Regions from separate parts of the Colwellia sp. 5_MG-2023 genome, predicted to be linked through region 2. Evidence: predicted binding sites of a transcription regulator. Region 2 holds the regulator's gene; each other region holds the start of a gene.
The links. The regulator LexA, encoded in region 2, represses DNA repair genes until DNA is damaged. The targets are predictions, from matches to a motif close to TACTGTATNNNNATACAGTA.
Positions count from the first base shown of each region.

Region 1: a site for LexA is predicted at 2,121-2,140, ahead of ruvA (Holliday junction branch migration protein RuvA). Genes of this name have one in related genera too.
Region 3: a site for LexA is predicted at 6,972-6,991, ahead of Q4496_RS15085 (YebG family protein). Genes of this name have one in related genera too.

Region 1 is NZ_JAUOPW010000001.1:334,299-344,668, forward strand. Features, by position in the region: gene Q4496_RS01335 (DUF2062 domain-containing protein) at 1-252, shown strand, start outside; gene ruvB (Holliday junction branch migration DNA helicase RuvB) at 335-1,345, opposite strand; gene ruvA (Holliday junction branch migration protein RuvA) at 1,449-2,078, opposite strand; gene Q4496_RS01350 (Gfo/Idh/MocA family protein) at 2,336-3,436, shown strand; gene ruvC (crossover junction endodeoxyribonuclease RuvC) at 3,518-4,045, opposite strand; gene aspS (aspartate--tRNA ligase) at 4,114-5,898, opposite strand; gene cmoA (carboxy-S-adenosyl-L-methionine synthase CmoA) at 6,190-6,939, shown strand; gene cmoB (tRNA 5-methoxyuridine(34)/uridine 5-oxyacetic acid(34) synthase CmoB) at 7,006-7,971, shown strand; gene Q4496_RS01375 (ABC transporter substrate-binding protein) at 8,026-8,802, opposite strand; partial or broken gene Q4496_RS01380 (dGTPase) at 8,959-9,285, shown strand; gene yfbR (5'-deoxynucleotidase) at 9,413-10,003, opposite strand; gene Q4496_RS01390 (hypothetical protein) at 10,222-10,370, opposite strand, start outside.
Region 2 is NZ_JAUOPW010000013.1:90,729-101,098, forward strand. Features, by position in the region: gene Q4496_RS10625 (SCO family protein) at 1-285, opposite strand, end outside; gene cyoE (heme o synthase) at 298-1,212, opposite strand; gene Q4496_RS10635 (heme A synthase) at 1,227-2,249, opposite strand; gene Q4496_RS10640 (hypothetical protein) at 2,251-2,844, opposite strand; gene Q4496_RS10645 (SURF1 family protein) at 2,846-3,637, opposite strand; gene Q4496_RS10650 (DUF2909 domain-containing protein) at 3,685-3,897, shown strand; gene Q4496_RS10655 (cytochrome c oxidase subunit 3) at 4,019-4,903, opposite strand; gene Q4496_RS10660 (cytochrome c oxidase assembly protein) at 4,951-5,508, opposite strand; gene ctaD (cytochrome c oxidase subunit I) at 5,511-7,100, opposite strand; gene coxB (cytochrome c oxidase subunit II) at 7,104-8,267, opposite strand; gene lexA (transcriptional repressor LexA) at 9,017-9,649, opposite strand.
Region 3 is NZ_JAUOPW010000027.1:35,303-45,672, reverse strand. Features, by position in the region: gene ung (uracil-DNA glycosylase) at 1-253, opposite strand, end outside; gene thrC (threonine synthase) at 276-1,580, opposite strand; gene thrB (homoserine kinase) at 1,632-2,609, opposite strand; gene thrA (bifunctional aspartate kinase/homoserine dehydrogenase I) at 2,609-5,095, opposite strand; gene Q4496_RS15090 (M48 family metallopeptidase) at 5,577-6,326, opposite strand; gene Q4496_RS15085 (YebG family protein) at 6,354-6,719, opposite strand; gene mrcB (penicillin-binding protein 1B) at 7,049-9,430, opposite strand; gene Q4496_RS15075 (alkaline phosphatase family protein) at 9,519-10,370, opposite strand, start outside.

The sequences.
Region 1 (10,370 bases), on a different contig from region 2:
ACCATGCCTGCAATCTTTTATTTTTGCTATTCTGTCGGCGCATGGTTAATAAGCGCTCCTGTTCATGATTTTAAGTTTGAAGCAAACTGGCAATGGATAGCAGATAGTTTATCATCAATAGGTCCTGCATTTTTATTGGGCTGTGGCGTATTAGCCATAATTTTTTCTGTGTTAGGCTATTTTGGTATGCAACTCTTATGGCGTTACAGTGCGGTTAAAGCATGGAAAAAACGTAGCAAGAATGAAAAATAACTCAAAAACATCGTAATCCTAAATCAATTAGGGTTACGATGGCGCTAGATAAAATCAAATTATTAACGAGATAACGAACAATTTACTTCGGCTCTGGTCGCGTGATTGAAAAATGCTGATATGCCCTATCGGTAGCAATTCTGCCACGAGGTGTACGCTGTAAGAAGCCTTGTTGAATCAAAAATGGCTCAAGAACATCTTCTATGGTTTCGCGCTCTTCACCAATAGCAGCAGCCACATTATCAAGTCCAACAGGCCCTCCCATAAATTTGTCAATAATCGCATGTAGTAGCTTTCTGTCCATAATGTCAAACCCTTCATTATCAACTTCTAACATATCAAGAGCTGATGCCGCGGTTTCTTGATTCACTAGACCATGAGTTTTAATATCAGCATAGTCCCGTACACGACGTAACAATCGGTTAGCGATACGAGGTGTACCTCGAGAGCGGCGTGCAACTTCAAAAGCCCCTAGCTCATCAATATCTAAATTTAGAAAATGTGCTGAACGTTTAACAATACTGGTTAAATCTTCAACATTGTAAAACTCTAAACGTTGCACAATACCAAATCTATCTCTTAGTGGCGATGTTAACGCACCAGCTCTAGTGGTAGCACCAATTAAAGTAAAAGGCGGTAAATCTAATTTTATAGAACGAGCAGCAGGCCCTTCCCCAATCATGATATCAAGTTGATAATCTTCCATTGCAGGATAAAGTATTTCCTCAACTACAGGGCTTAACCGATGGATTTCATCAATAAAAAGAATATCATTTTCTTCTAAATTGGTTAACAGTGCCGCTAAATCGCCTGCCTTTTCTAACACAGGGCCAGAAGTGGTTCGAATATTAACGCCCATTTCATTAGCAACAATATTGGCTAAGGTTGTTTTACCTAGACCTGGAGGCCCAAAAATAAGTAAATGATCTAGGGGCTCTTCGCGTTTTTTAGCCGCAGGAATAAAAATTTCCATTTGTGCTTTAACATGAGCTTGCCCAGTATAGTCAGTGAGCATTTTAGGACGAATGGCACGATCAACACCTTCATCTTCAATACTTGCGACAGGCTCAATTAAACGATCTGCTTCTATCATTTTTATTTCCTATGATTACCGACACGCTTTGCGTTGCAATAATTAATATTATTTATGTTAGTAAAGGTTCTGCTTTAGGAGAGTACAGTGGCAGTATGAGTATTTACAACATCGATTTTAAAGAAAGGCGTATAATATCCTCGCTCGACATACCTTCATTATAAACAGCTTTAACAGCTTTATCTGCTTGTACTTGTTTATAACCTAATGAAATAAGAGCATTAATCGCGTCACCTTTATTATTACGGAAGGGATCATTCACAAAAGTATTTTCGGTGGTCAATTGTACTGGCATTGCATCCGTTGCTGGTGTTAACGAAGTGACTTGCCAGTCCTTTAAGCGATCTCGCATTTCAATTAACAAACGTTCAGCTGTTTTTTTACCGACCCCAGGAATTTTAACAATACCAGAGACATCATCATGGGCAACATAACTCACAAATTGATCAGCTGACATTGCTGATAATACCGCTAAGGCTAATTTAGGGCCAACACCATTCACTTTAATTAATAACCGAAAAAGCTTTCGTTCCGTCGTATTAGCGAAACCATACAATAATTGTGCATCTTCACGAACAACAAAATGAGTGTAGATAATCACTTGCTCATGCAATTCAGGTAGTGCATAAATACTTGTCATTGGCATAGTTACTTCGTAACCAACACCTGCACACTCAATGAGAATTTCGGGGGGGAATTTTTCAACTAAAGTACCAGATAAACGACCAATCACAAGATAAACCTAAAGAAAATAATTAATATGACAAAATCATACCACTAGATATTTATACAGTAAACTATTTTAATTCTGATAATATTTTAGTTAGTTTATATTTTCTGATAGTTTAGACTGTGAAGAACCAAAATACAGTGAATACAATTTTTCCTTATCGTTTAACTAAACGAGCAGTTACTAAAAATCAATTATTTACCAACAAGTATTAAGCATACAAATACATTATGAAAAAGACTTCTTTACCCAACAGAAAAATAAACATGGCTATTATTGGCAGTAATTTTATTGTAGATACTTTCTTAACTGCAGCAACAGAAGTGGAAGACTTTAATTTTTACGCCATATATTCTCGTCAACAAGCTACAGGTGAAGCGAAAGCCTTACAGTATGATTATATAAATGATGGTAAAAAAGTAAAAGTATTTACTGATTTAGCAGTAATGCTTGATGATGATAATATTGATGCCGTATATATTGCGTCTCCAAATAGCTTTCATGCCAAGCAGGCGATTCAATGTTTGAATGCAGGAAAACATGTATTAGGTGAAAAACCGAGTGCTTCAAATAGTAAAGAATTGAGTGAGATATTATCTGCCGCAATAGAAAATAACTGCTGTTTTATGGAAGCATTAATGAGCTTACATCTACCAAACTTTTCATTGGTCAAACAGCATATTTATCGTATTGGAAAGCCGCGTAAATATTTTGGCCAATATTGCCAATACAGTTCAAGATACTCCCTAGCGCTCGACTCTTTAGCAAAAAATAAATTAACGCCAGATAAACCAAGTCAAATACCGAATACTTTTTTACCCGAGTTTGCCAACGGCGCATTAATTGATATTGGTATATACCCACTTTATCCTGTTGTCGCTTTATGGGGCGAGCCTGACACTATTTCTGCCCAAGGCGTAAAACTCGAAACAGGAGTAGACGGTGCTGGTGATTTACAACTAAATTATGGAGATAAGATCGCTAATATCAGCTATTCAAAAATAAGTAATGGTGAAAACTTTGTAGAATTTCAAGGCGAATTAGGTCGATTAAGAATTGAATTTGTTGCATTAATGAGTAAAGTTGAACTGTTTTTGAATAATGGCAGTTATGAGTTACTCAGCATGAATAAAGGCACAAATTCAGATAAAGGTGTAATTGAAAATCATCAACCAATGAGTTATGAAATATCACATTTTATTGAATTAGTTCAAGCACATAAACACCTAAATAAACCAGTGAAAACAGTAAATATTGACGCTTTACAATCACCAGTAACCACCTGGGAATTAAGCAGACAGGTAATATCAATTATTGACCAAGCACGAAAGAAAATAGGGGTTATTTACCCTAATGATTAATTCCATTAGTTTATTTAAACTAATGGAATTAATTTAACTTAACTAAACTTAACTAAATTTGGCATTAGTATTAGTTAAGTATTATCTTAATCTTCTTCTCACTGTCTTTTGTGCTTGTCCGGTGAGTTTTGCTAAGCTTTCATGGCTATTAGCATGGCATAATGCCACGGCTAATGCATCGGCTGCATCGGCTTGTGGTGTGCCAGGTAACCTAAGAATAGTTTTGACCATATGTTGCACTTGGCTTTTATCGGCAGCTCCTGTGCCAACAACAGCCTGCTTAATTTGCCTTGCGGAGTATTCAGCAATCAATAAATCATGATTAGTTGCTGCAACGATAGCAGCCCCACGAGCTTGTCCTAATTTAAGTGCAGAGTCTGGGTTTTTTGCCATAAAGACTTGTTCAATTGCGAACATATCAGGCTTAAATTGAAGAATTATTTCAGAAACGCCCGCAAAAATAGTTTGTAAGCGTGAGCCAAGATCTTCACCTTGACTAAGCGCTTTAATACAACCACTACCAAGATAGGTAAAGCTGCGTCCTTCATAATTAATAACACCGTAGCCTGTAAAGCGCGAACCGGGATCAATACCGAGGATTATTGACATAGTAAATAACGAATCATTAGTTATAAGAACGACCGCCAGTATAACTGGCAATCGCTACTCAATACTATTTATTCGTCATCACTACTCTTTTCAAGCTTTTGGATACCTAACTCAGCTAACTGATCAGGATTAGCATTACCAGGCGCATTAGTTAATGGACAAGCCGCAGTAGTCGTTTTAGGGAACGCCATTACTTCACGAATTGAAGTTGTGCCAGTCATTAACATCACTAAACGATCAAGACCAAAAGCAAGACCGGCATGAGGTGGAGCACCATATTGTAGCGCTTCAAGTAAGAAGCCAAACTTTTCTTGTGCTTCAGCTTCATCAATACCTAAAATTCTAAAAGCAGCTGACTGCATATCTTGCTTATGGATACGTACTGAACCACCACCTAATTCACAACCATTTAGAACCATGTCGTAAGCATCAGATAAAGCACCTAATGGATTAGCTTCAAGTTGCTCAGGTGTTAAATTCGTTGGTGCAGTAAATGGATGATGGAGCGCATGCATACGACCATCTATTTCTTCAAACATAGGGAAGTCAACAACCCATAATGGTTTCCATTCACCTTCTAATAAATCTAAATCTTCACCGATTTTAAGACGTAATGCACCAAGTGATTCACTTACTACACTATAAGTATCTGCACCAAAGAAAATAATATCACCTGTCGCCGCTTTAGTACGTTCAAGTAATGCTTTTGCGGCATCCGCTGATAAGAATTTTAATATTGGTGATTGTAAACCTTCAACACCCGTGGATAAGGCAGCATCAATATCATTTACTTTCATCCATGGCATACCTTTAGCGCCATAAATACCAACAAACTTAGTAAGATCATCAATGCCTTTTCTTGAAAACTTCGCCGCTCCACCAGGAACACAAATAACAGCTACACGACCATTTTCATCATTTGCAGGGCCTGAAAACACTTTAAACTCAACATCTTTGACTAAATCATCAACATCAACTAGCTCTAATGGATTTCGTAAATCTGGTTTATCTGAACCATAACGTGCCATTGCTTCAGAAAATGGCATACGAGGAAAATCACCTAAATCAACATCAAGCATTTCTTTAAATAGTTCACGGATCATTGTTTCAGTGACTTCCATCACCTGATCACTCGACATAAATGACGTTTCAATATCTATTTGCGTAAATTCAGGTTGTCTATCAGCACGTAAATCTTCATCACGGAAACACTTAACGATTTGATAATAACGTTCCATGCCAGACATCATTAACAATTGTTTAAATAATTGTGGTGATTGTGGTAAAGCAAAAAACTTACCTTTATGAGTACGACTTGGTACTAAATAATCACGCGCACCTTCAGGTGTTGCCGCCGTTAAAATAGGTGTTTCTATATCTAAAAAGCCTAAATTTTCTAATGAACTACGTACTTTTGACGTTACTTTTGCACGAAAACGAAGTCGCTCTGTCATTTCAACACGACGTAAATCAAGATAGCGGTACTTTAAACGTTGCTCTTCTGAGTTTGTTTGATTTGAGTCTAATGGTAATGGCGCTGACTTATTTAAAATCGTTAACTCTAAACCTAATACTTCAATAGCACCCGTTTTCATGTCTTTATTTACTTGACCTTCTGGGCGTGCTCTTACTTTACCTTTTAACTGAACACAAAATTCATTACGTAAAGTGTTTGCCGTGGCAAGTACTTCAGGTAAATCTGGATCATAAACTACCTGCACTAATCCTTCACGATCACGAAGATCTAAAAAGATAACAGCACCTAAGTCACGACGACGGTTTACCCAGCCACAAAGAGTGACTTCTTGACCAATATGAGATTCATTAACCTCACCACAATAAAGACTACGCATAGTTTTTGCCTTGATAATAATAGAAACTACTGCTTGCAGGTACATCATGAACAACCCATGAATAACTTAGTGCAAGCTTATAAATGCCGGATATTATAAAGCAATGAATAGTAAAGTCACCCTAACTCAGAGTGATTATTTCATTAACTTAACTGAACAGACATTCAAAAAGGACAGTTATGGCTTTATCCCATGTAAATCGATATTAAAATTCAACTTTGCAGGTTCCTTTGCTTATATATCGAATAAATATCAGTTAAAATAACTCAAACTGTTACAACAATGAAAGCCATGGATACTTCAGACACTAACTTAACCAATACTGATTTAATTTATTCAAACCCACACGCACAAGTAAAAGACTTTGCTTTTGACGCACAAGTTGTGGAAGTTTTCCCCGATATGATTTCGCGTTCTGTGCCGGGCTATAACACAATTATTGACACTATTGGCCGTCTGAGCCAACGCTTTGTACAACAAGACACCTTGATATATGATTTAGGCTGTTCTTTAGGTGCAGCAACATTAGCCATGCGCAAGCGTATAAAAAACACGAAATGTAAAATTATAGCCGTTGATAATTCACCAGCAATGATTGAACGCTGCACAATGCATATTAATGCTTTTAAAGGTGAAACACCCGTCGAAGTGATTGAAGCTAATATACAAGATGTAGAGGTGACTAATGCTTCAATGGTCGTGCTCAATTTTACACTGCAGTTTGTTGATAAAGCTGATCGTCAAAGCTTAATTAATAATATAGCCGATGGCATTAATGATGGTGGTATTCTTGTTATTTCAGAAAAAATATCTCATGGTGATTCTGTTATTGATGAGCACTTAATCGATTTACATCATAACTTTAAACGTGCAAATGGCTATAGTGAATTAGAAGTAGCACAAAAGCGTACCGCATTAGAAAACGTGATGCGCACTGACTCAGTAGAGCAACATATTCAACGTTTAAAAGAGGCTGGCTTTAGCCATGTTTCACCTTGGTTTCAGTGTTTTAATTTTATTTCTTTTATTGCAATAAAATAGTTAACCTAACAAATACTTTACCTTATATATTAATTTCTAAATAGAAGTAATCTACAGACAAACACTATGACAAATTTTAGTAACTTTTATCAACAAATTGCGACTAACCGTTTAAGCCATTGGTTAAACACTTTGCCTGCACAGCTTGATCACTGGCAAAAAAACGAACTTCATGGCGAATTTAAACATTGGCAGAAAACGCTAGAAGCCTTACCTAATGGTCAGAGTAACAACGTAGATTTAACCACAAGTGTTACTGTGGGTAGTAAGGGTGATTTAAATCCCGGTGAAGAAAAACGCTTAGAAAACTTAATGAAAAAGTTTAAACCTTGGCGTAAAGGTCCATACCATATTCATGGCCTGCACATAGATACAGAATGGCGTAGCGACTTTAAATGGGATCGATTAGCGGAACATATTGGCGATTTATCAGGTAAGTATGTTTTAGATATAGGTTGTGGCAGCGGCTATCATTTATGGCGAATGCGCGGTGCCGGAGCTAAATTTGTTGTCGGCGTAGATCCGACACAACTCTTTTTAATGCAATTTAATGCTGTACAACATTTCATTCAAGATAAAGCGGTTAACTTATTACCTTTAGGTGTTGAACAATTACCGGAATTAAAATCTTTTGACACTGTTTTTGCCATGGGCGTTTTATATCATCGCCGCTCTCCTATCGATTTCCTTTACCAGTTAAAATCACAATTAGTCAAAGGTGGTGAGCTAGTGCTAGAAACCTTAATTGTAGACGGCGATGAAAATACGGTATTAGTACCTGGTGAACGCTATGCTAAAATGCGCAACGTTTGGTTTTTACCAAGCGCTAAGGCAATGTGCGCATGGTTAGAGCGCTGTGGCTTTAGCAATATTCGAGTTGTAAATACAGATATTACCGCCTTAGATGAGCAACGAAAAACAGAGTGGATAGATACTGAATCATTGTCTGACTTTTTAGATCCAGAAGATAACAGTAAAACAATCGAGGGCTACCCAGCGCCACAAAGGGCTATTTTTATTGCTAATGCTTAATGAACCTAAGATCAGGTTCATTATTCTTTCCTACTAAATCCTAGGCTTTCTAAGCTAGTTTTGAGTTTGAGGTTTTAGGTAACTATCAATAATTTTTTGATAGTTACCGTTCGCCTTAATCTCGCTGATGCCATTATCAAAATCTTTCTGCAGTTGCTGATTGCTAAAGCCTGCAACATAATCAATATTTCCGAACAATGGATGAACGACAAATTCGGCATTATAAATATTCTTACTTAAGCCTTCTTTTTTCATTAAGGTGAGTAAATACTTAAAAATATCTATATCAATTACCAGAGCATCAACTCGTTGAGTAAATAATAATGCTACTTGGCTTTTCTGATCAGCTAATTCAACATAGCTATTCGACTCTTTGAAAATATTATTGTATTCCTTTCCTAAAAACTTGAGCGCATTTTGAAATCCAGCAACGCGCATATCTGATAAATCTGAAATTTTTGTTATATTGACGTTATTATCTGCCAGTGTCACCACTACATTTCGGTAACTTATATAAGGTTTTGAAAGATATAACCCTAATTCATTTTCTGTCGTTGATAAGGTAATCAAGCCTTCAATATTACGTTTTTTATACACCTCTATATGCCTAGTCATTGGCAAATAAAAAAAGCTTATTTGATAGTGATATTTATCAAGTGCCGCCTGGATAATTTCAATTTGCATACCTTTATCATTCTCAACAAAAATAAAAGGCGGTTTAGATAAGCCGGCAAGCAAGATAATGTGATTATCTTCAGCACAAAATGCATTAGGCTGAATAGTAGCTAAAAATAGCATCACAAAAACAGCTGTTTTAACTAAAAATTTCAAAAACAATTCACTCCTAAATTCATACCCAAATGAATACTTAGCTCACTTCGAAATAAAGACTGATTGATACTATTTATTATTCGCTATAGTATCAATCAGTGTAACATTAATTGATATATTGTTATTCATGAAAAATCAAGACGGTATGAGACAGCTATGAATGAAGTTTGGTTGGAAAGACGTTTAAAGAAAGTATCAAAAAGACAACATGATCATCGTGATCCTTTTCAAAGAGATCGTGCTAGAATTCTACACTCCGCCGCTTTTAGACGATTACAATCAAAAACTCAGGTCATGGGTAGCGGTCAAAGTGATTTTTATCGAACACGATTAACTCATTCACTTGAAGCAGCACAAATTGGCTCAGGCATTACCGCACAGCTTCGTTGTAAATACCCTCAATTATGCCAAACATTATTTCCTGTTACCGACAGCTTAGTTGAAGCCATTTGTTTAGCGCATGATATTGGTCACCACCCTTTTGAAACAATTCCCCCTATTTAGTACTTAAAATGTATGTTTGAGTAAAGTTACTTGAAAAAAATCAATATTTTTCTATAACATTCAAAATTTCACATACATTTTTTAAAACTATAAATGACACTTTTAATTATGAAAGATCATCTATATTAGCTAAACAACCTTCTTCAAACATATCCATGAATATTTTTACTTCTTTCATTTCTATTTTATAAGCTTCTACTTTATCACCCAATCTCTTTTTGACAGAAATAAACTCAGGGTTATGAAACTTAAGCTCATCACATGCCTTAAAGTATGCAGCAATAACATCAGCAGCCTTTACTAGTTTTTTATATTCTGCATCGACATCTTTTTGAACTAATAACTCTTTAAATAATGGCTGAAGTTTAACTGGCAGTGAATCTAAACATTCTAATTCAGCCATATCCTCAATTTTTTTAAACTCTGCTGTCAGCGCAGGTGTACTATATTTTGTTACATGATTAATATCTTGTAACTTAGTTTCTGACACTTCATGATAAAGCGCCACCGTAGCGGCTCTTTCAGGATTAATATCGCCACCACAGTATACATTCCTGACCGTTGCCAACAAATGTGAGATAACAGCTACCTGATGACTATGCTCAGCTACATCTTCCTCTTTGACTAAATGCATTGGTGACCAACGCTTAATCAAATTCATTCGTAATATCCATGCTAAAAAAGAGCTTTTTTTCAATTTAGTATCCTTTGTTTATACAGATAAAAGACCCCGGTTAATGCTCGTATCTTCTACAATTGTAAAATCTTTCTATCCATTAACAACATAAAACATAACAATATTTTCAATCAATATTACATCTTTCTGTTACTTTTAAAACGACTTCTACACATTTAATATGATTAACTTCCTTATTAATTTTTAATTTTTAATTTTTAATTTTTAATTTTTAATTTTTAATTTTTAATTTTTAATGGGATTATTGAGTAATCATCAATTAAAAAACTTTTAACTTTTCCAAGAGGAAAATATCTATATATTGCTCCATCATCTAGTATTACTTCTATTTCATGGTCATGATGGCCATATCTAAAAGATATTTCCT
Region 2 (10,370 bases):
TATCGCTTTTAAATCATCATAAATGAAACCTAAATTTTGTAATGTAGTAGGGCAAATATCAGGACAAGAGGTATAACCTAAAAATACCAGTGACCACTTATCTTTTAATTGAGCTTTAGTAAATAACTGACCGGTATGATCCGTTAATTCAAAGGGCTTAATTATTCTGGGCTGTTGATAATACAAAGCATGCTCTGGTTGCTCAACATTATTGACTTGTTGAAATGCCAAGACTCCAATAACAGCGGCAATAAAACCGCCGATGTAAATTACATAATTTTTCATACCTTAGTTTCTCTAGCCTATTGGCAATAAATAATGATCAAGTAACAAAATAATAAATAGTAACATCAAGTGGATAATAGAAAACTTGAATGTATCCATAGCCGTATTTTCATCAGCATTAAATTTAAGCTTCCACGCATAAGCAAAAAAGATAGCATTAAGTACTACAGCACCAATTAAGTATAGCCAATTACTCATGCCAACTAAATAAGGCAATAAACCCACAATAAATAACAATACGGTATAAAGTAAAATCTGGGTTTTCGTAAAGCTAATACCATGCGTCACAGGTAACATGGGGATATTCACTTTCGCATATTCATCTTTACGATGAATGGCTAAGGCCCAAAAATGCGGCGGTGTCCAAGTAAAAACTAATAGAACCAATAACAAGGCATGTGGATGAATTTCATTTGTCATAGCTGTCCAACCTAGTAACGGCGGGATAGCACCAGCGAGACCGCCAATAGTAATGTTTTGTGGAGTTGCACGCTTCAAATATAAGGTATAAACAAAACTATAGCCCACTAACCCTGATAACGTTAAGTAAGCCGTTAATGGATTAACTAACCCATAGAGTAGAATGAAACCCAATAAGGCAATACTAAAAGCAAACACGATGGCATTATTAGTGGTGATTCGACCTTCAGGTAAAGGTCTATTATGTGTTCTGCCCATAACCGCATCAATCTTTTCATCGACAATGTGATTAATTGCCGCCGCTGCAGATGACAATAACGCAATACCTAACATAGCAGGTAGCAATAGTTGCCAAGGCAAACCGCCTGGCACAGATAAACTCATGCCAACTAACGCGGTCAATACTAACAAAGCAACTACTTTTGGCTTAGTAATATCATAATAAGCTCGCCACCTAGAAATCGATATAGTAGGTATTTTTGTATTATTTAGCACTTCATCAGACATTATATCTCCTTACCTTATACTCTATGGTACAAGCGATAAGTTAAATTAATAAGCGTTAACATTAAGCAGGCCGCTACCACGTTATGCGCAACAGCAATGCCAAGCGGCAATGACAAGACAATATTAGAAATTCCAAGTAAAACCTGGCTTGTTAAAGCAACCCCTACAACTAATGTTGCTACTTTAAGGGCGTTGGTTTTAGCTCTAAGGTAAACCATTATCATCAACCAAGTTAAATAGACTGTAGTAATAATAGCGCCAAAACGATGCGTCACATGAATAGTGACACGATCCTCATGAGGCAAGTGCCCAAATTCATAACTTTCCTGTGCGGGTGGCACTAAGTCAAAAGAGTTTTCAAAAGTCAGTTGCTCTTGCCAGCCCGGCTGACAAATAGGTAATTCAACACAACTTAACGCAGCATAATGAGATGACGTCCAGCCCCCTAATCCTATTTGCCCAACCAAAACAATAATACCAAGCAAAGCAAAGCTGCCATATTTTTTTACTGGAGCCTCACTGACGCTTATTTGAGTTTTTCGTAAACGTAAATGCAACAAAAATAGCAAACTCAAAGTAGTAAAGCCGCCAAGTAAGTGAGCCATAACCACTATTGGCATTAACATCATGGTTACTGTCCACATACCTAATACAGCTTGAAAAATAACAACCGCTAAAATAAGTAAAGGTAGGCGTAAAGGTGTGTTTTGATGACGATTTTTAAATGACAAAAAAGCAATAGCGAGAATAAACAAACCTAATGCACCAGCGAAATATCGATGGATCATTTCATTCCAAGCTTTATGAGGCTCAACGGGCCGTTCAGGAAATGCTAATTCAGCTTTCGCAATTTGCTCTGCTGTTTTAGGTACATCAAGTTGTCCGTAACAAGTAGGCCAGTCTGGGCAGCCTAGTCCTGCATGCGTCAGTCTTGTATATGCACCTAAAGCAATAACAATAAACGCTAACACAATACTCAGAATGACTAACTTTCTAAGTATATTAGTGTGATCGCTATTCAGTGCTACATTGCTCATATTAACCAACCTTTGAATATTTAAGAATTTTTTTCATATCAGCTAAAATCTGTTTACCGAAATGTGGTAATTGCTTAGTGTCATTAGGTATTTCATGGCTCATAAAAACATTACCAAGGGGGTCAACCAACCATATTTTTTGCTCTGTTATAATTGTTTTAGCTTTACTTGGGGTTGCTACTAGCTGCCACTGACTTTGTGAAAGGTGTTGCAGTTGATCGTTAGACAGCACAGACTGATACAGAGCAACAGGGGTAACTCTAGGCATATATTTACCCAAAGCTACATAAGTATTATGAACAGACTCTAAAGTATGTTGACAGTTTTCCTCACAGTTCAATGGGAGGCTATAAAGAATTAGCCACTGATGTTCAAACGCTGAATTGTCGATTCCTAATTTATCAAGCGTTAGCTCCTCAGTTAACAAAGTCCCCTTATTCGTTACACTTTTTGCCAACCACTCGCCATCTAAAGCAAGTTTAGCCAATATAACGGGTAACAAAAAAACAACAATCATCAATAAAAAGCTTCGACGATTACTCTTTTTAATGGTTGCCTCTTGAACACCTGATACTTCATTGTGTACTGAATTCATATTATTTCGCCTTACTATTATTTTTATTATCACCCTTACTTATACTAAACTTAGCCCATAACATTAAAAGTAACCAAGCTATCGCCAAACTAAACCACTGAAAAGCATAAGCACGATGTTTTTCTGGTGGCATCACTATAGGTTGCCAATTTTTTTCAAAGCCTATTTTTTCACTTTCGTCTAAATAAATAACAAAAGGCAATAACTCTCGCTTGAGTAAAGCTGAAAACTTATCTAATTCAATTTGCTGCACTCTTAATGGCCAGCTTGCTTGAGAAAATACTTGCTCTACTAATTGAATACCTACTTCTATTAAACGAATATGCCCTTTAAATTTATATTGCCCACTCAAGGCTGATACATCCGGTATTTCTTGCCTATTTATTGATCCTTGTATCCAACCAAGACTTACCAATACTGCGTGTTTACTTGTTTCTGCTACTTGGTAGACCCGATACCCTAAACGCCCTTTACTCACTTGGTTATCTAATAAGAATACTTTTCCTTCATCAAAGCTTCCTTCGATATATACAGGGAAATCGTTGATTTTATTTAAAGAACTTCCATTATTTGAGAGGGTTAAAACCTGACTTAGTGAGATTGGTTTTTTAGCACTTAGTTTGTCAATCTGTGCTAATCGCTGCTCTTTTTCTAATGCCCTACTAATTTGCCAAAAGCCAAGCTTTACTAATGTTGAAAAAACGAGCACAGTAAAGACTAGCCAAAGTAAATTATGCTTACTAAAATAATTTGATCGCTTTTGATCAATACTTAAGGGTGTACTACTTGGCATCAAAAATAAAATCCTTACAACAAGTTAATACTTAGGATATTGAGTGTATGTTATTTAAAATTATTATTATCACACTTATGCTATTCATGGTTTACAACCTCTTTCGTGCTTTATTTATTATGAATAAAAAGCCCGATCCAAACCAACCTTCTATGACTAAATACATTGGCCGGAGATTAATGGTCTCGGTAGCGATAGTGATTTTAATACTAATAGGGTTACTCACCGGCCTAATTACACCAAACCCAAGACCTTATTAAAGTTAATATTTTTATAATTTTTGATAAATAAATTCGTTAGAGCAAAGCGAAGGCACGGAGTTGACGCCAATTAATGAGTACCTTCAATGCAGTTATTACGGATTTAGCAAAGTATTTAACATCACAAAATGTAGACGAATAGAAAAAGTAGTACCCACACTACGTCAACAAAATGCCAGTACCAACTTGTTGCCTGAAATGCAAAATGATTTTCAGGTGTAAAATGTCCTTTTAACACTCTAAAGAACATAACAATTAACATAATGCAGCCTAGTGTTACATGTAAACCATGAAACCCAGTTAACATGTAAAAGGTATTACCGTAGATCCCACTTGTTAAATACAGTTGCATTTCTTCAGAATAACCATGGGAATACTCTAAAACTTGTAGACTAATAAAGGTCAAACCTAAAATAATAGTAAATCCTAACCAAGCTTTTAGCTGTGGTCGCTTATTTTTTTCTAGCGCAACATGGGCAAAATGTGCGGTAATGGAAGAAGTTAATAATAGGATAGTATTAATTAATGGTAATCCATACCATCCCATAGCAGTAGTTTCGGTGCCTCCAGGTGTTTTAATTAATGGCCAACTAGCAGTAAACTCTGGCCATAAAACAGCCGCTGTTTCCGCATTATTTCCAGCACCATCTAACCACGGTATAGAAAAAGTACGTGCGTATAATAGTGCGCCAAAAAAGGCAGCGAAGAACATAACCTCAGAAAAAATAAACCAACTCATTCCTTGTCGAAATGAATTATCCATTTGACGACTGTACTTTCCAGCCATCGATTCATTAATAACATTACTAAACCAGCCAACTACCATATAAATGACTAAAGCAATTCCCGCTAGTAGCAAATAACCACCATAACCACTAACTTCATTTTTAATATCGGTAACATAATTAGCAGCCCCGACAGCAATCATAAATAATGCAACTGCACCTACAATTGGCCAATGGCTTTGTGATGGTACGTAATAACTTTCATATTCTTTGGTTGTCATTTTTATTACCTCTTTTACTCATAATATTTATAAGCGTGATAAATAGTTTATGAGTCTTTTTTTTCAGTAATATCATACAAAGTGTATGATAATGTCAGGGTGTGAATATCCACAGGCAAATCAATATCAACATAAAACTGTAAACCCATCTCGACTTCTTCACCACTTCTTAATGGTTGCCGCTCAAAACAAAAACACTCTATTTTTTGAAAATATCCAGCGGCTAAGCCTGGCGAAACAGAAGGAACAGCTTGCCCTGTAATATCATGATTCGCTTCATTTTTAGCAAAGAAATTAACGAATTTCATTTCACCTGGGTGTACAGAAATTTCATTAATTATAGGTTCGAATTGCCAAGGAATTCCTTTCGCCATTCGCGTAATAAATTGCACCTTTATTGTACGTGACGTATCAATACCATTATCAGAATAAACTACGGCTACATCATTGGTCTTACCGTTTAAGCCCGTAATATCACAAAAAACATCATACAAAGGTACAAGTGCAAACCCGAAACCAAACATAGCAAATACCATGAATACTAACTTTTTAATAACTTTACTGTTATTCGGTTTAACAAGTTTTTGCTCGGTATTATCGCTCATAACTAATCCACCTTAGGCGGCGTACTAAAGGTATGATATGGAGCTGGACTTGCCACGGTCCATTCTAATCCCTCAGCCCCATCCCATGGTTTAGCTGGGGCCTTATCTCCACCTCGAATACACTTAATAACAACGGCTAAGAAAATCAATTGTGATAAACCAAAAGCAAAACCACCAATGCTGACCCATTTATTAAAATCAGCAAATTGCAATGCATAATCCGGAATACGTCTAGGCATGCCAGCTAAACCTAAAAAGTGCATTGGGAAGAAGAGTAGATTGACTGAAATTAATGAACACCAGAAATGCCATTTAGAAAGGGAGTCGCTATACATATGCCCTGTCCACTTAGGTAACCAAAAATACGCTCCGGCATAAATAGAAAATAATGAGCCAGTTACAAGTACATAATGAAAATGCGCAACCACAAAGTAAGTATCGTGGTATTGAAAGTCTACGGGAGTTAATGCCAACATTAAGCCAGAAAACCCCCCAATTGTGAACAAAATCACAAAGGCAATTGAGAACAACATTGGTACCTCAAAAGTCATTGAACCACGCCACATTGTTGCGACCCAGTTAAATACTTTCACACCTGTGGGCACGGCAATCAGCATAGTACAATACATAAAGAACAGCTCACCAAATAAAGGCATTCCCGTGGTGAACATATGGTGCGCCCAAACAATGAATGACAACAGTGCAATTGAGCCAGTGGCATACACCATAGAGCTATAACCAAATAACTTTTTACGAGCAAAGGCAGGAATGATAGTTGAAACAATACCAAATGCCGGCAAAATCATAATATAAACTTCAGGGTGTCCAAAAAACCAAAAAATATGCTGGAACATTACAGGATCACCGCCCCCAGCAGCATTAAAGAAGCTAGTTCCGAAATAAGTATCGGTCAACACCATAGTAACAACACCCGCTAACACCGGCATAACAGCAATGAGTAAATAAGCCATTATGAAAAATGTCCAAACGAATAATGGCATTTTCATGTAAGTCATACCCGGTGCACGCATATTCATAATAGTCACAACAATATTAATTGCGCCCATAATTGAAGATACCCCCATAATATGAACAGCAAAAACAAAAAATGCCGTGCTCCCATTTGAATATGTTGTCGATAAAGGCGCATAAAATGTCCAACCAAAATTTGGCGCACCGCTTTCCATAAAAAATGAACTAAGCAGAATGGCAAATGCAAAAGGAAGAATCCAAAAACTCCAGTTATTCATTCGCGGTAATGCCATATCCGGCGCACCAATCATCATGGGCAACATCCAGTTAGCAAAACCGGTAAATGCTGGCATTATGGCACCAAAAACCATTATAAGACCATGAACAGTAGTTAACTGATTAAAAAAGTCTGGCTCTACTATTTGTAAACCTGGCTGAAATAATTCAGCACGGATCACCATAGCTAAAGCACCGCCAGTTAATAACATGATAAAAGAAAACCATAAGTAGAGAGTCCCTATATCTTTATGGTTTGTTGTATATAACCATCGCTTAATACCTTTCATTTTATGATCATGATGTGCATCATCAAGCGATTCATCTATTGTATGTGTCGTCATCTCTTACTCCTCGCTTACCGCTTTAACATCTGAGCTTTGTACTAAATCACCGGTTTCATTACCCCAAGCATTACGCTCGAATGTAGTAACCGCGGCGATTTCTTTTAAACTGAGTTGTTTCCCAAACGGAGGCATCATACCCTTGCCGTTAATGACTAAAGTTAAATGCTCTTCAATAGAGCCTTGAGTGGCAATAGCACTCCCTTTAAGTGCAGGAAATGTAGGAGGTAAGCCCAATCCTGTAGGCTGATGACATGCAGCACAATGAGCAAGATATACGGTTTCGCCAAGCTGCATTAGTTCTGCTTTACTCATAGAAGAGCTTAATGATGCCTTCTCTGCATTTTCAGCTTGAGCAGTCAATGCGTGTTGTTCATCCAACCATTTATCATAGTCTTCGCTAGATTTTACTTCGACTACAATCGGCATAAAACCATGATCTTTGCCGCAAAGCTCAGCACATTGACCGCGATAAACTCCAGGCTCATCAACATTTGTCCAAGCTTCATTTATAAAGCCGGGATTAGCATCTTGTTTAACAGCAAAAGCAGGAACCCACCAAGAATGAATAACATCATCAGAAGTAATTAAAAAGCGCACTTTTTTATTAGCAGGAATAACTAAAGGCTTGTCCACTTCAAGTAAGTAATCTTCTCCTTTTAGAGCACCATTACCACTAAAGCTACCGTCCTGATTTTCATACTGCTCGCGCGGGGTAGACAATACCGAGTAATATTCAATATTTTGATCAAAATATTTATAATGCCACTTCCACTGCGAGCCTGTAACTTGAATAGTGACATCGGAGTTATCATTATTTTCCATGTCAATTAAGGTACTAGTTGCCGGAACGGCCATTGCGATAAGAATAACGACAGGAATTGCCGTCCAGAGTATTTCTACTTTAGTGCTTTCATGAAAGTCAGCTGCTTTTGCTCCTTTTGATTTACGATGGAAGATCATAGACCAAAACATCGCTCCAAAAACAACAACCCCAATACCAGTACATATGTAGAGTGCTAGCATATGTAAATCATACACCTCCCTACTAACTGCCGTTACGCCTTTAGTCAAATTTAACTGTGAATCTGACCAAGCTGAACTGGAAAATAAGCTTAAACAAACAAGACAAATTTCCATCCACCAACGTTGATTACTTCTATTCACTCAACCTCTCCCCTATCAATATTTACTTCGTTTTAAATAAAATCGGTGTAATAATTCACCGTTTAAAACAACATATAAAAATAGAAAACAGAAAAGCAGCAATGTACATCAAAAATCATTTAACTGATGATCTGTTAATTTAGTTATTATTATTTTCTAATTAAGCACTTAATTTGAAATTTATTAAATTAACTGACGTGATATGACTAATTCAAATGACATAAGCGTAAATATTTAAGTTTAGCTATCGAATTAGCGCATTGACGTCTTTTTTATTCTTATTCAGTTTTTTGCTAGTTATAGCAATCTCACTAGCTATGTGATCATTTCTACTTGCTAAAATCACCAACTACATCATTATTTATTTAATAATTAGAACAACTAGTTATTGAAATAAATGCCTTGTATTTGGCTGTTTTTTCTACGTATAAAATTGTTCACTTAATTAATGAAATTGGTATTAATTTGTTCGATTCACCTTCTAGAATCGCTCAAAACTTAACCTAGGTCAAATTATAATTTAGATAAAAGCTAATATAATCAATAGAGTAACTACTCTAAGCTGTCTCTATAGCATGACTGGTATAGTCTAGGGGAATTTTGGCTATTGATATAATCAATAATTATTAATTGATTATTTAACAACCAAATTTGAGAGGTTTTTATTTAATAAAATAAAGCTAGTGAATATAACTAATAAAAATTGTCACTAAGGTATAGCAACAATTAAAAAATATAAAAAAGAAAACTTACATCCAATTGCCGTTACGAATAATACCAACAGCAAGCCCTTCAATGTAGAAATCTTGAGAACTAAGATCTACCTTGATAGGTTCAAAATCTTCATTTTCAGCTTGTAAATAGACGATATTACCATCACGTTTGAAGCGTTTTACTGTCACTTCATTTTCTACTCTAGCAACAATCACTTGACCATTTTGCACGTCAGTTGTTTGATGTACTGCTAATAGATCACCATCTAAAATACCAATATTTTTCATGCTTTCACCATTTACTCGTAACAAGTAATTAGCCACGGGGTGGAATAAACTACCACTCATTTGATAATGCTCTTCAACATGCTCTTCGGCTAAAATTGGCTCACCAGCAGCTACTCTACCAATAAGAGGAAGACCTTCTTCTTCAATAAACTGCTCAGATAACCGTATGCCACGAGATGTTCCTGGCAACATTTCAATATAACCTTTTTTTGCTAATGCTTTTAAATGTTCTTCTGCTGCATTGGCAGATTTAAAACCAAAAAAACTCGCTATTTCGGCTCTAGTAGGTGGCATTCCTGTTTCTTGAATTTTATCTTTAATCAAGTCAAATATTTGTTGTTGACGATTAGTTAACGGCTTTAATTCATTTGTTGCTAGCATTAGCTTTTCCTTTCTAGGTAAAGACCTGTATTTATTCACAACTGTCATTATATACAGCCAACTAATAAACGCAAGAGGTTACTAAGAACCTTAGGATCATATTCTTAGAATATGGACTTAAAATTATCAATATAATTAACGTGATAGGAGAATGAATCAGTTTAAAACCTGATCATTTACTTTAATGAACAGGCTTGATAAATACACATGCGTATTTATCAGTTTTATTTGAACAAAATAATTTTGGGAAAGCAGAAAACAAGTTAATCAATATTAATTGAGTGCCAATCCAGAAGAGAATGCGAGTAAGCATTTGATCTACAGTAATAAAAGATAGTGGCTCACTTAATTATAAAGTGAGCCACTAATCAAACTAAAAAACTAAACGGTAGCGACCACGGCTATCAGGCGTACCTAAAAAGGTAAGGAATGACGACGAATGTCGCCTGTTCTTATTAGGCGAATAAATTCGCCCCTACGGTGATGTCGATCACCTTCGCCTAACAATGTTTTTTGTTAGGGCGTATGTAGGGTGAATATAGGGGCGACTTCAGTCGCCTGTTCTTTTTATTAAGGCGAATAAATTCGCCTCTACGGTGATGTCGAGCACCTTCGCCTAATAATGTTCTTTGTTAAGGCGTATGTAGGGGCGACTTCAGTCGCCTGTTCTTATTAGGCGAATAAATTCGTCCCTACGGTGATGTCGGTCACCTTCGTCTAA
Region 3 (10,370 bases), on a different contig from region 2:
CTTGAGGAATGTCATCAGGCATGCCTTGTTTTAAGGCCGCTTTTCCTGAAACACCATGATAGGGATCTTGGCCTAACACAACCACTTTTACATCTGCTAAGTCTGCAAACTCAAATGCTCTGAAAACATCTTTTTCTTCAGGAAAAATAGTAATTCCCTGCGCTCTTTGATAAGTAATTTCAGCCTGTAGCTGGCAATAGTAATCTTGCAATTGTTCATGCTTAATTATCTGCTGCCAGTGAGGTTTGATCATAATAAACGCTTATTTCTGTGTGTTACTTTAAAAGATAAGCACGTAAGTCTGCAAAGTCGGTACTCATATCTTGCGATAAGATTGGCTCGCCTGCACAGTCTGCTAGCTCTTTTGGTAACCCTAAAGGCTGACCTAAAATACTTTCAACCACATCTTTAAATTTAGCAGGGTGAGCAGTTCCTAAGAAAACGCCAAACTCACCTTCTTCAGCACTATGCTTTAATGCTTTATAAGCAACAGCTGCATGTGGTTCGCTAATATAACCTAACTTACCTAAACCAATAACTGTAGATTGTGTTTGCTCTTCGTCAATTGAAACTGATGTTACACAGCCATCTTCAACAATACCTGACTTAAGCATGTGTTCTACACGCGGCCAGTTATTAGGATTACTCACATCCATTGCGTTAGAAATAGTAGCAACCGTGGTATTAGGGGTCCACTCACCTGTTTCTAAATAACGTGGCACAGTATCGTTTAAGTTAGTTGCGGCAATAAAACGCTTAATTGGTAAACCCATTGCTTTAGCAAACAAACCAGCAGTTAAGTTACCAAAGTTACCGCTTGGAATAGAAAAAACAATATTTTCTAAATCGCTTTTAGCACGAGAAAGTTGAGCAACAGCTTCAAAGTAATAACAAATTTGCGCTAATAAACGGCTAATATTGATTGAATTAGCAGAGTTCAAACCAATAGTATTAGCTAGCTCTTTATCGTCAAAAGATTTTTTAACTAATGCTTGGCAGTCATCGAAATCACCATCAACCATCAATGTTTCAATGTTACCACCTAAGGTAGTAAACATTTTTTCTTGAAGCAGTGAAATTTTACCTTTAGGGTACATAATTACTACACGGATATTATCAATACCATGAAAAGCATGAGCAACAGCAGCACCAGTATCACCAGAAGTAGCTGTTAATATTGTTAACGGCTTCGTTTCACCTGTCGCTTTAGCATCTTTGGCAACAAATGCTTGTAAACATTTCGCCATAAAACGGGCACCAAAATCTTTAAATGCTAATGTTGGTCCATGAAATAATTCGAGAATAGCACGATCGTTACTAATAGGTTGTAACACAGCAGGAAAATTGAAAGCATCTGTAACAATTTGGGTTAATTCAGCTTCGCTAAGGTCATCTTCGACAAAAGGATGTAAAATCTTAACGCTACGCTCAACAAGTGGCAGTGCTAATAATTCATCGATATTGTCAAATTTAGGCATAGTTTCAGGAAAAAACAGCCCCTGATTTTTACCTAAACCTTGCTTAACTGCTTGAGCAAAACTTACTTGCTCGTCATTTTCTTTTAAGTTATAAAATTTCACTGTTTTATCCTACTAATTCTTAAATATGTTTAGCGACTTATAGCCATGCTATTAAACTTCTACTGCACCCGCTTCATCTACTTTGCAAACATGTACAAAGCCTAGTGCTGTTTGTAAATAATTTTCTTTAAGCCATAACGCATAACGTTGTGCTTGTTGTTCGTTATCACATATACAAAATAATGTGGGGCCCGAACCAGAAATACCAACCGCGTGAGCGCCTTCAGCCATTAAATAATCATGGGCTTGTTGATATTTCGGTAATAAATTAACTCTATAGGGTTCAGCAACAACATCCGTTAATACTGAAAATGCTTGCGCTTTGTCTTGTCGATGACACGCATCAACAAACGTTGCTAAATTTTGACCATAGCTTATCACATCAGCACGACTATAACTTGTCGGTAATACATCACGAGCCGCTTTAGTTGACACCTCAATACCAGGATAAGCCATAACATAATAGCAATCATTGAAACCAGGTAAAACTCGGCTAATAACTTCGCTATCTGGCACCATTAACTGTAGACCACCTAAGTAACAAGGTGCGACATTATCATAATGTAAACTACCGCTAATTTGCGCTTCCATTTGCCCGGTCATTTTCAATACAGTTTTTTCGTCAAAGCTGAAATTATGGTGTTTACTGTAAAAAGTATTTAAGCCGGCAAGTGCTGCTACTACCGAACAAGCACTAGAGCCTAACCCACTACCTACAGGCATTTTTTTGTCTAAGGTCATTTTAACAGTAACAACGGTTTGCCCTTGGGCAACCAATGCTTGATTAAACAATTGCAAACATGACCAAACAATATTATTTTCTTTTTCTTTAGGTAATTTATCAGCAAAAGCACCAACGACGACTAAACTGTCTTCCGTTGCGCTTTCTACAGTGACAACATCACCAAGTAAAGTGCCATCAACAGGTTTAACAGCTACGCCTAATACGTCAAACCCGACACTAAGATTGCCAATAGAAGCTGGAGCGAAAACAGAGGTACTCACTGATGAAGAAGATAAAGTAGACATTAGTGTTGTTGCTCCCACGCTAGTGTTCTTAATATATCACCAAAAACACCAGCCGCTGTTACTGCAGCGCCAGCGCCATAACCACGTAAAACAAATGGTAGTGGTTGATAATAACGGCTATGTATTGCCAATGCATTTTCGCCATCTTTAATACTATAAAGTGGATGGCTAGCATCTACCGCTTCAATAGAAACCTGACATTTCCCATCAACAATATTACCAATATAACGTAACACTTTTCCTTCGGCTTTTGCGGCTTCACAACGAGCATTCACAGCAGCGTCTAGTTTTGATAAGTTATTCATAAAAGTATCAACATCACCACTATCATCAAAATCACTTGGTAATACTGATTCAATGTTAATATCAGAAAGTTCAAGCTGCATGCCAGATTCACGCGCCATAATTAATAATTTACGCGCAACATCCATTCCACTTAAATCGTCACGAGGATCAGGCTCAGTAAAACCATTTGTTTTAGCAATAGCCGTTGCTTCTGATAAAGACATACCTTCATCAAGCTTGCCAAAAATATAAGATAACGAACCTGATAATATACCTTCAAAACGTAATAATTCATCGCCTGCTTTAATCAAGCTTTGTAAGGTATCGATTACTGGTAAACCTGCACCTACCGTTGTTTCATATAAGAATCGACGATTAGTTGCTTGTGCGGTACTACGTAATTGTTGATAGTATTCCCATGAATCAGTATTGGCTTTTTTGTTTGGTGTCACAACATGAAAACCTTCCGCCAAGTAATCTACATAGCTCATAGCCAATGCTTCATTAGATGTTGAGTCAACTAAAACAGGGTTAATTAAGTGGTTATCACTAACAAAAGTTTTTAAGTTTTTAGCATTAACTTCAACGGCATTTTTATTTTCAATGCCTTGCGCCATCGCTTCTTGCCAGTTATCTAAATCAATACCTTCTTTTGCAAAGACCATACCTTTTGAATTGGCGATACCATAAACAGTTAAGGCGATATTTTGTTTTTTCAAGCTTTCTTGTTGGCGTGAAATTTGTGCAATTAACTCACTACCTACGACACCACAACCAACTAAGAACACATCAATTGCTGGTTTATGTGAAAAGAAGTTTTGATGACTAACTTTCATAGCAGCAGTACATTTTCTTTCTTCTATTACTACCGAAATACTACGCTCTGAAGAATCCTGAGCAATAGCAACGACGTTAACGCGTGCTTGTGCTAATGAACTAAAGAATTTAGCGGCAACACCACGTTGATGATGCATCCCATCACCCACTAGCGACACAATAGATAATTGACCTTTTAGGGCAATCGGCTCAAGTAAGCCATTAAGCAATTCAAGTTCAAATTCTTCTTTTAAGCTTTCTTCAGCTTGTTGAGCATCCGCTGAATGAATACAGAAACTAATACAATATTCGCTTGATGATTGGCTAATTAATACTAACGAAATGTTTTCTCTACTCATGGTAGCAAATACGCGACTTGCCATGCCTACCATACCCTTCATACCTGGTCCTGAAACATTAACCATAGTTAAATCATCAAGATTAGATATCGCTTTAACGCGCTTTTGCTGATCATTTTCATTTGAAATGAGTGTACCCGGTGCCGCTGGATTACTGGTATTCTTGATTAAACAAGGGATGTGATATTGAGCGATTGGACCAATTGTTTTCGGATGTAACACGCTTGCACCAAAATAAGATAACTCCATTGCTTCTTGATAAGACAAGTAATCAAGAAGTTTAGCTTCTTTAATCATACGAGGATCAGCATTATAAACACCGTCAACATCTGTCCAAATTTCACAGCATTCTGCTTGTAAACATACTGCTAAAACGGCTGCAGAATAATCAGAGCCATTACGTCCTAGTGTAGTAACTTGATCTTCTTTATTATCTTTGCCGAGACAAATACCAATGAAACCTGGCATTAATGAGATCTGATTCAATTTTTCATATTCTATTGAAAACTTCTCTTTAGAAAGCACTAAGTCAGCCACAGCATTTAATGACGATTCATTAGTACAAAGGAATTTTTCAGGTGAAAGTAACGAAACTTGTAAACCTTGAGATTGTAAAACTGAATCAAGAATGGCAACACTTAATCGCTCGCCTGTACTAATAATTCGAGCACGGATATGATCAGGGCAATAAGTAAGCATTGTAGCGCCTTGCATATAACGCTGTAGCTGATGCTCATAATTAGCTAATGCCTGTTCACAATGATGTGAATTAAAGTTACTTAAACTTGCAGACAAGTCTTCAATAATGGTGGTAATAGCACGTTTGAAATGTCCTAAATCGGTGATTAACTTTGCTTCATCAGTAATATTTTCAGCCATAGCTACCAAATGATTAGTAACACCTTGGGGTGCTGAAACAACGATAGCAACTTTGGTCAATTGGCTTTTGTCTTTGATGATATCAGCAACTTGACGAAAACGCTCAGCTGATGCCAACGATGAGCCACCAAATTTAAGTACACGCATTATTTTTTCCCTTTCTTGAAAGCAAAAAACTCGTAACCTTTGCAGGTTACGAGCTTCGATAAAATTATTTTTTTTACACGTCAGCCTGCAACCATCATCCTATTCGGGTGGTGGTGGTTATAATAATAATAATTTGGCTAAAGGTAATATTCATGGGTCATAAAATGCCTGATTTACTTAATAGTGTCAACATTTATTGACCAATTAGAAAGAGAATAAAAAGTTATAGTATATGCATATATATTAAAAAAAAGTTATATGTGGTTAATTGATCAACTATATTGTCACTTAAGTAATCTTCAAGGATAGCTATATATTCATTGATATTAATAAATGTTCAAGTACAGCGTGATTTTTATGCACCTAGCGTTACTTGCATATTCATAGTTTATTAATTACAAGAGCAACCAATAAAATGATAGGAAAAACATTAGACAATAGGCGCTATCGCTAACTGGGTCGATGAGAATTTATGCAAACGTTAACTCGATACAGGAGACTGCCAATACAACGCTGACTGATGCGTTTTTACCCATTGTTGCGCTTCAATATAATCGGGAAAGTGTTTGGCCACTAATTGCCAGAAGTACTTTGAATGATTTAAATAACGCAAGTGACACAATTCATGCACAATAACATAATCAATAACTTGCCTAGGTAGCATCATTAATAAATAGTTAAAGCTCAGCTCACCTTTATTATTACAGCTTCCCCAACGAGCACGATATTGTCTTATTTTTATTGAGGTATAGTTTAACTTGGTTAATTTTGCGTAATACTCTACTCTCGGTAAGATAATATTTTGAGCTTGCTGTTTAAAATAGCATTCTAGTTGTTTTTTAACGGCAATAGCCAAGCTTAATTCATCGAGTTGTTTACGTTGAATACGTGTTGGTAATTTAACAGTAAGGGTTTGTTGTTCGCTCGTGGTTTCGGTAAGTACAACATTACTTTTTGGATCTAATTTTTCAGCTGTATCAGCAAATATAATATTGAGTGTAACCAGTTGACCAAATACAAATAGCTTTGAGCCCTGAGTAAAATCACAACAAAGATCAGCACTTTGATTTTGCTCGGTAATTTTAGCTTTCAACCATGCGCTTTTTTTCTGAATAAAGAGGCTAATAAACTTTTCATCAACATGATGAGGGGCACGAACATAAACCAGCCCCTGTTTTACCTGCAGCGAAAGTGTTTTACGATGACTGCGTAAAACTTGATAATCAATCATGATAATCTTTGATTTTGCGTTACAAAATCAATTCTCTTTAGTTAATTTAGCTGACTTAGTCGCTGCTTTTGCTGGTTTTGCTTCAACTGTTTTTTCGGCCACCTTTTCGGGAGTTTTATCAGCGGCTTTCTTAGGTGCTTTTTTGGTAGGAGCTTTACTTGCAGGTTTCTTCGCAAGTAAAGCAACTAGCACTTCTTCGCGATGTTGAGCTAAATAAATACTCAGTTCTTCGCTAACACTGTCACTTAATTCTATTGGTGATTGCGCAAATACATCAGCCAAGTTATCAGCCATATCCAACATTTTGTCATATTCATCTGCTGATTTCTTATCCATAAATGTTTTTGCCTCCACCCCGTGTCTAATGACGACGAATCGACTTTCAACTGCCATTATTCTTCCTTAGTCATGTTATACCAATTTTTACTAGCTATATGATCATTTCTACTTGCTAAGATCACCAACGACATCGTTATTTATTTAATAATTATAACCACTAGTTATTAAAATAAATGCCTTCTATTTGTTGGCAATTTTTTTACCTATAAAATTGCTCACTTAATTAATAAAATTGGTATTAAAAGAGAGCTCAATAAAAATAAAATTTTTATTGTTAATAAACTAACAATATCACAACAAATAACAAGCTGTATATAAAAACAGTTATTGGGTTATCATTTACTAGTAAATATTTAAAGTTTACTTCATGGTATAAGGTGATATTAATCAGAAAATAACTTTTCAAACCAAGATCGTTCATCTACTTTTTCTTTCAAGCAACCATCTTTTACTGTTATTCCAGCCGATATTGCAGGGTAAGCTTTAGTATTATCGCACTGATCTGACACTGCATGCCCTGTTTTTTCCTCAAATAAGGTTGTCGCTATGGCCTCAGGTTTAATGCGCGTTTTATTCACAACGCCTTGCTTTTTAAGAAAGTCAGAAAATAATACCAAAGCTCCACTACTTCCGGTTAAGCCAGTTGGTTTATTATCATCTTTACCTAACCACGTAGTAACTAAATGCTGGTCATCATATCCAACAAACCAGCTATCACGTAAATCATTACTGGTACCTGTTTTTCCCGCTAGCTCATTATTTTTTAATCGCCAAGTCAGTGATCTGGCGGTGCCTGTTTTAGTAACCTGCGTTAAAGCATAATCCATTAAATAAGCAGCATTCGTTGAAATAACTTGAGCATTACTCGCTTGATATTGCCATAGGGTTTCCCCCTTGTTGGACGTAATGATGTTAATTGTATGCGCCTGTTCAGCATAGCCTTGATTAGCCAGCGATAAATACAACTGATTAATCTGTAAAGGTGACATGTTAATCGCCCCCAGTAGCATTGACGGTCTCATAACAATATCTTCGTCAAAACCAAATAAATGAATCGCTTTGGCCACATTATCTAACCCTAAAGCCATACCTAAATTGACAGTAGGAATATTAAGCGAATTGACTAAACCATCAATTAACGGTACTTGATGACGATACTTGCCATCATAGTTTTTAGGTTGCCACGCAGCTTCGGCTTGGCTCCCTTGCTTACTAGTTGTATCTACGCCATTTGTTAAGGTTATAGGTTCATCTGCCAATAAAGTAGCAAAATTAAATTGTTCATAACGCTCTAAAGCCGCTAAATAAATAGCCGGTTTGATTAATGATCCTATAGGACGTTTCGCATTTATTGCCCGATTAAAACCTGCGTAACCAGCTTTTCTATCGCCAACTAATGCCCTAATTTCAGCACTGTTAATATCGGTCACAATCATTGCAGCTTGTAAATCAGTTTGCTTATATTTTTGTTCGAGTGCCGTTAACTGACTGGTAACCGTTTGTTCTAGAAATTGCTGTGATAAGTGAGAAAACCCCGTAAATACGCGAATACCATTTTTTTGCTGAACAGAGGGTAACAATTGATTTAACTCTTGCTGTACTACTTGTAAATAAGCGGGGTACTCTTGCGCTTTGAAGCGTCTATTTTTACGTATTGATAACGGCGAACTAACCCTTTGTTTAAACTCTTCGACCGTAAGAAAGTTTTCTTCAAACATAAGTCTCAAAACCAAGTCTCGACGTTCTTTTGCTCTAACAGGGTTTCGCCATGGATCGTAATAACTTGGCCCTTTCACTTGTGCAACTAACAAGGCTATTTGTGCACTATTTAATTCTTCAAGTGTTGTGCCAAAATAGAATTTAGCTGCTAAGCCAAACCCATAAATACCATTCGCATAATGTTGACCTAAATAAACCTCATTAATATAGGCTTCAAGTAATTGATCTTTGCTATAGCGCACTTCAATAATGATAGCCATTATTGCTTCTTTCACTTTACGCGTCAGGGTACGTTCTTGCGTTAAAAACATATTTTTAACTAGCTGCTGAGTTAGCGTGCTCCCGCCTTGAACAGTTCGCCCTGCAATAATATTATTATAAAGCGCACGTAAGATACCTAAAGGAGAAATACCTTGGTGATGATAAAACTCACGGTCTTCAATCAGTAATAATGTATCTAATAATAACGTAGGAGTATTTTCTAAAGCCGTTAAGATACGATCTTCTTTGTTATTAGGGACTAATCGAGCGAGTAATATGGGCTCTACCTGTAATGAAGTTACGGGAACATCATCAATAAAAAGCTGACTTATTTTCCCCGCGGAAACATCAATTGTTAGTTGAATGGCATCAGTCGTAGTAACGGTATGTGTTTGTGGAAAAACAAACGGACGACGGTAGATAATAATTCGATGGGCTGATTGAGCATACTGTCCTGAAGCAGTAACAGTTCTTACTTTTTTATAGCCATTTAATTTTAACGATTGTGCTAAATGGTTAAGGTTGAGTCGCTCACCAATTACCAACGATTCAATTTTACCATAGACTTGTGCAGGTACTTGCCAACGTTGCCCTTCAAACGTTTGCTGCACTTTTGCATCAAGGTAAATAGTAAAAATAGCCAGCGTAAAAAAAAGCGCAATTGCAAGTTTTACACCTATAACAGTAATGCGACGCAACCATGCTCTTTGAGGTTTACTAACATTTTTACCCTGCTTTGATTTAACAGTATTTTCTGCTTTATTACTTTTCTTCTTTGTTGTCATTTAGGTATAAAATCCTAGCATTGATGAGTATATGATATTTACCATTTATTAAATCATTAAGTGTTAAAATGTCGTCGTTATCTTAATGTTATACCTTAGTAAATTCTATAGAATCACCAGTATCCGCATTAATAACAAATGCTTCTATTTTTTGATTTTTGTCACTTATTTTAAGCAAACCTATACCGCTACCATTATACAAACTCATGTTCGAGTCATCACTGAATTTACGTACTTTAATTTTCATGCGCCTACGTTTCGTAAACCAATTAAGCGGTGAATATGTGGCATATAAAAAGCGATTAAGTTTTTCCAGTGTATTTAATAAAGTAGAAGGAAATTGATTTTTAATACCACTACAGGTTACTTGTAATATTTTTGAATGGTTTCGTATAAATCTATGTGTAACTTCATAAACAAAAGAATAGTGAACATCGCCCGATAAGATAATAAAGTTTGGCGGTGTTTTGTAATGCCGAAAAATATTTAGCATAACATTCGCTGTACCTGGGTGCGCCATCCAATTTTCAGCATCAACCAGTAAAGGTTTACCAAAAAAAGTAAATATACGCTGTATGGTTTCAATTAATTTTACTCCATATATTGGTGCAGGGGAAACAACAATAACATCAGTTTCATTTATTAATTCTTGTTGTAATTCAGATAACGATTCCCAATCCATTAAACCTGAGGGTTTTCCTGCATTACTTTCAGAGCGCCAGCGTCTTGTGCGGGTATCTAACACCACTACTTTAGGTGAAGTGGCCAAAGTATAATGCCATTCTTCCCAAGAAAATAACTTATTAATTAATGACGTATGCTCTTCTATGCCGACGTCAGTAAAGTGCTTTGGAATATCCTCATTCAGTGCGGTAAATTTGTCAGGCGCATTTCCCCACCCTTGGCACAACCAATAACCAATTAATGCATTACCTAAAAT